Regions from separate parts of the Neobacillus sp. YIM B06451 genome, predicted to be linked through region 2. Evidence: a T-box and tRNA genes for the amino acid it is inferred to sense, from the RefSeq annotation. Region 2 holds a T-box; the other holds one or more tRNA genes.
What was found. The T-box of region 2 lies ahead of serS (serine--tRNA ligase). A T-box ahead of a tRNA ligase gene usually reads a tRNA of that ligase, here a tRNA-Ser.

Region 1 (2,400 bases), on a different contig from region 2:
TATTTTCATCGCTTATTGTAAAGATTTCGCCAACTTCAATTTTTTCCATCATGCTTCCCCTCGCTTTAAAAGAATGCTTTCTTTCATTGTTTTCCCTTTGGAGAACAAATTAATGCCTACAAACATTCAATCATGAATCAAATTCCTTTATTTTCGCCAGTTTTTCTACCAGCACCATACACCTTTTACCGTCAAGTTCGAATATGTACATGGAATTTTCCTTTTCTACAAGGAGTTTCCTGAATTGAATATCGCCTTCCATGTTATTCTCTTTAACGAGCTCTGTCAATTTATTAAAAATTTGTTCTTTATTCGGTTCAATGGTTGAAGCAATCTTGATCGGCATCGGCATTCCCGGAATTTTATAGGTCACTAGAATCACTGTATCCAAATGGCTTCACTCCTTACATGGACAATTCGACACTTCGTGTGTTTTCCCTGCACGGGATGAAAAACTTTTTCTCCGCCCGGCAATTGTTTATACTTAAAAAAAAACTGTTATTGGGAGACTCGTTATGGATAAAAAAGACCTTCAAGAACAGATCATCCAGAACTATCAGGCTGATGAAAAGATGATGATCCTTATTTTTGCCCAATGGTGCGTCAATAATGGGTTAGATCCGGAAGAACTGTATTTGAGTGCCTATCCGGGACAGAAAGGAAACCATGCTCTTAGGGAAGCCATAGAGCTCACTGTTCCAAAAGGGGAAGCCGGAGAAGTGCCGGACAATACCGTTCTTGGCGCTTTATCCCTTTTTGGCAACGACGATCTTGCTTTCATTGTATCCGAAGAAATCCGCAGACGGAAGAAAAAAGGGAATGCCGAATAACTGTAGAAGGATTGGACAAACTAGAGCGGAAAGCCTGTAGCTCAACGGCAGAGCGGCCGCGGCCTGGATTGCCAGGCTGATGTGCATCTAGCAGGTTCAATTCCCGCCAGGCTTTTTAGAAAAATGCTTCTAAAATTGTCTTATAAATCAGGCATGCCCATGAACCCGGCATGCCTTTTCCCGTTTATTCTTCGTATTCGATGGTAATGCCTGATTCGTGCCTTTTCGAAAGAATTTTATCCGTTTTCCTATATTCCTTCGATTTGAACACTATGTCAAAATCATAATCCGGTGGATACAGTTCGCTAGCCGCAATTTTTAGTTCCAGGCACTTATGATTGTATTTCTTCTTTTCCCCTTTTACCTGGACGATGTAATTCCCCAGCTCATCAGGGCCTTTATAAATAATCCCGTATTCGTTCCCGGGAGAAATAACGACATTGTCCCCCATGTTAAAAGAAGCAACTTCCTTCGCTGCGCCATTCATTTCATTTTTTACCCTTTGTTGGTGCCGGTTGACGATAATTTGCCGTTCCATTTCGATTAAGCGCCGATTATCTGTTACTAAATCGGAATAATCCTTTTCTTCCCTGTAGGTGATCCGGTGCGCCCTCTTGATAAGTTCAGGATGCATGCCAAGCTTCAGCGCTATCGCAAACGCCTGGCTCTTGCCGCCCTTTCCGATGGTCAGCCTGTATGTTGGCTGAAGCGTATCAAGGTCAAATTCCATTGACCCGTTGATAAATCCGTCGTGCTGATTGGCAAAATCCTTTATTTCGCTGTAATGCGTCGTCGCCAGCAAAGTAGCGCCTTTTGCGTATAGCTGCTCAAGGATAGCGGCCGCAAGCCCCATCCCTTCTCCCGGGTCCGTTCCGGATCCAAGTTCGTCAAGAAGGACGAGGGTACGGTCATTTGTTTCCTTCAGGATTTCAATAATGTTTACAATTCTTGAACTGAATGTGCTCAAGTTATCCAAAATACTTTGACCATCGCCGATATCAACGAGGATTTTCTGATAGACAGCAATCTCACTTCCCTCTGAAACCGGAATGAAGAGACCAGATTGCACCATCAACGTTAATAGGCCAACTGTTTTGATCGAGACTGTTTTCCCTCCGGTATTCGGCCCGGTAATCACGAGCGCGTTTTCCGGACTGCCAAGCGCTAACGTGAGCGGGACAGCCTTGCTGCCTAGCAGCGGATGCTTGGCGCCTTTAAGGTTAATAACATGCGATTCATTGACCAAAACCTTTTTGCCGTTAATTGCACGTGCGTATTTCGCCTTTGCGAACAAGAAATCATAATGGACCATCGTTTCCACCGCTAAGCGGATTTTCTGTTCATTTGCTTCCACAAGCCCGGTCAAATAGGAAAGGATTTTCTGGATTTCTGCTTCCTCGTCGGACTTCAGCCACAATAGCTGTTCGGAAAAAGTGGCAATTTCCTCTGGTTCGATGAACAGTGTCGACCCGGAAGCAGATGTATCAAGCACCGCCCCTTTAACCTTTGCCCTGTATTCCTTTTTTACCGAAATGACATAACGCCCCTCTCGCTGGCTGATGATATGATC
Region 2 (2,400 bases):
CTTCCCTTGCCATGGCTGACCGTATGCAGGAACGCGGCTGGTAATATGGTTAAGATCGGTGTATTAGCCTTACAAGGCGCAGTCAGGGAGCATGTCCAGTCGGTCGTTGCATCCGGCGCGGAGCCTGTAGAAATTAAATCGGTAGACCAGCTAAAAGATTTGGACGGCCTGATTCTTCCCGGCGGCGAAAGCACGACGATGAGGAAACTCATTGATAAATACGGATTCATGGAAGAGCTGAGGGCCTTTGCGGCTTCCGGAAGGCCGATGTTCGGAACATGCGCCGGGCTAATTCTTTTGGCAAAAAATATCGTCGGATACGATGAGCCCCACATTGGCGTGATGGATGTAACGGTTGAGCGGAATTCCTTTGGCCGACAGCGTGAAAGCTTTGAAGCCGACCTTGAAATAAAAGGGGTAGCCGATTCGTTCACAGCTGTGTTTATCCGAGCTCCGCATATCGTTGAAGTGGGTGAAGGGGTCGAGGTACTTGCTACTCACAATGATAGGATTGTAGCTGCAAGGCAGGGACAATTTCTGGGCTGTTCCTTCCATCCAGAGCTGACGGAAGACCATAGGCTCGCCGCCTACTTTATCAAAATGGCGGAAGAAGCGAAATACAGACAGCCTGCATAAAGAGTGGGAATAAAGTATTTGCAATAAGGCGATAATTGTAGTACATTAAAAAGTACAAATTTACAATAGTGGAAAAGCGTTGAGAGGAAAAAGTAACGGGAATCCCACTCTTAAGAGAGCCGGTGGCAGGTGAGAACCGGTGTGTGGCGCCTGTGAATCCGTCCTTGAGCAAAGCATGGAACGCCTTTTGGCAAGTAAGTGCTTTCGGGTCAAACCGTTATGAAATTGAGGTGGGCTGCAGTGTGCGGCCAACCAGGGTGGCAACGCGGGTTAACTCCCGTCCCTGTTTTGGGGACGGGAGTTTTTTGCGTCCAAAAAAACAGCCCGGCCTCAACTGAACAAAATAAAAAGGAGTGTTGGAGCATGCTGGATATTAAAGTGTTACGCGCGGATTTTGAAGGAGTGAAGAAGAGGTTGCAGCATCGGGGTGAAGACCTCACAGACCTCGGGAAGTTCGAGAGCCTGGACAGGAAAAGGCGTGATTTGATTGTCGAGGCCGAACAGCTGAAGGGAAAGCGGAATGAGGTATCCCAGCAGGTTGCCGCTTTAAAGCGCGAGAAAAAAGATGCGGACCAGTTGATTGCTGAAATGCGCGAGGTCGGCGACCGCATTAAGGAACTTGATGACGAGCTTCGCGGGGTTGAGGAAGAGCTCGATATGCTTTTATTGAGCATCCCGAACTTGCCGCATGAAAGCGTTCCGGTCGGAGAAACGGAAGACGAGAACGTAGAAATCAAAAAGTGGGGGGAAGTACGGGATTTCGGTTTTGAGCCTAAACCGCATTGGGATATCGCCGACAACTTGAAAATCCTTGATTTCGAGCGTGCCACAAAGGTGGCCGGCAGCAGGTTTGTCTTTTACAAAGGACTGGGTGCAAGGCTTGAACGGGCATTGATGAACTTTATGCTCGATCTTCATGTCGATGAGCATGGCTACAAAGAGGTGCTCCCTCCATACCTGGTCAATCGGACGAGTATGACAGGTACAGGCCAGCTTCCGAAATTTGAAGAGGACGCCTTCCTGATTGAAAGCGAAGATTACTTCCTGATTCCGACTGCCGAAGTCCCAGTAACAAACCTTCATAGGGATGAGATTTTGAATGGGGACCAACTGCCGGTCCGCTATGCGGCATACAGCGCCTGCTTCCGTTCTGAGGCTGGATCTGCCGGACGTGATACCCGCGGGCTTATCCGCCAGCACCAGTTCAATAAAGTGGAACTAGTGAAGTTCGTAAAGCCGGAGGAATCTTACGATGAGCTTGAAAAGCTTACTGCTGACGCGGAAAAGGTACTTCAGCTTCTCGAGCTTCCATACCGTGTCCTAAGCATGTGTACAGGAGACCTTGGCTTTACCGCCGCCAAAAAGTACGATATCGAAGTTTGGATACCAAGCTACAATACGTATCGGGAAATTTCTTCTTGCAGTAATTTCGAAGCTTTCCAGGCAAGAAGGGCGAATATCCGCTTCCGCCGCGAACCTGGCGCGAAACCGGAACACGTTCACACTCTGAATGGTTCCGGCCTCGCTATCGGGCGTACAGTCGCCGCGATCCTTGAGAACTACCAGCAGGAAGATGGAACTGTCACTATCCCTGAAGTGCTAAGGCCGTACATGGGTGGACGGACAGAAATTAAGCCTGACTAAAGAAACCAGGACGGGAGAATATCCCGTCCTTTTTTTAAAAACAATGAAGGTTTCCAGTTGACATGAACGTCCACACTATAGTAATATAACCTTTGTCGAAACGGAGGAATACCCAAGTCT

Region 1: it has a tRNA-Ser gene. The T-box ahead of serS (serine--tRNA ligase) is inferred to sense a tRNA for this amino acid. The anticodon was not compared.

What each region holds. Positions count from the first base shown of each region.
Region 1 covers NZ_JAVFKJ010000003.1:408,116-410,515, reverse strand. Annotated here, with positions in the region: gene RB160_RS09640 (DUF1292 domain-containing protein) at 1-49, opposite strand, end outside; gene RB160_RS09635 (hypothetical protein) at 131-391, opposite strand; gene RB160_RS09630 (hypothetical protein) at 516-830, shown strand; tRNA gene RB160_RS09625 (tRNA-Ser) at 861-945, shown strand; gene RB160_RS09620 (endonuclease MutS2) at 1,015-2,400, opposite strand, start outside.
Region 2 covers NZ_JAVFKJ010000025.1:9,402-11,801, reverse strand. Annotated here, with positions in the region: gene pdxS (pyridoxal 5'-phosphate synthase lyase subunit PdxS) at 1-44, shown strand, start outside; gene pdxT (pyridoxal 5'-phosphate synthase glutaminase subunit PdxT) at 46-636, shown strand; T-box leader at 707-924, shown strand; gene serS (serine--tRNA ligase) at 1,000-2,280, shown strand.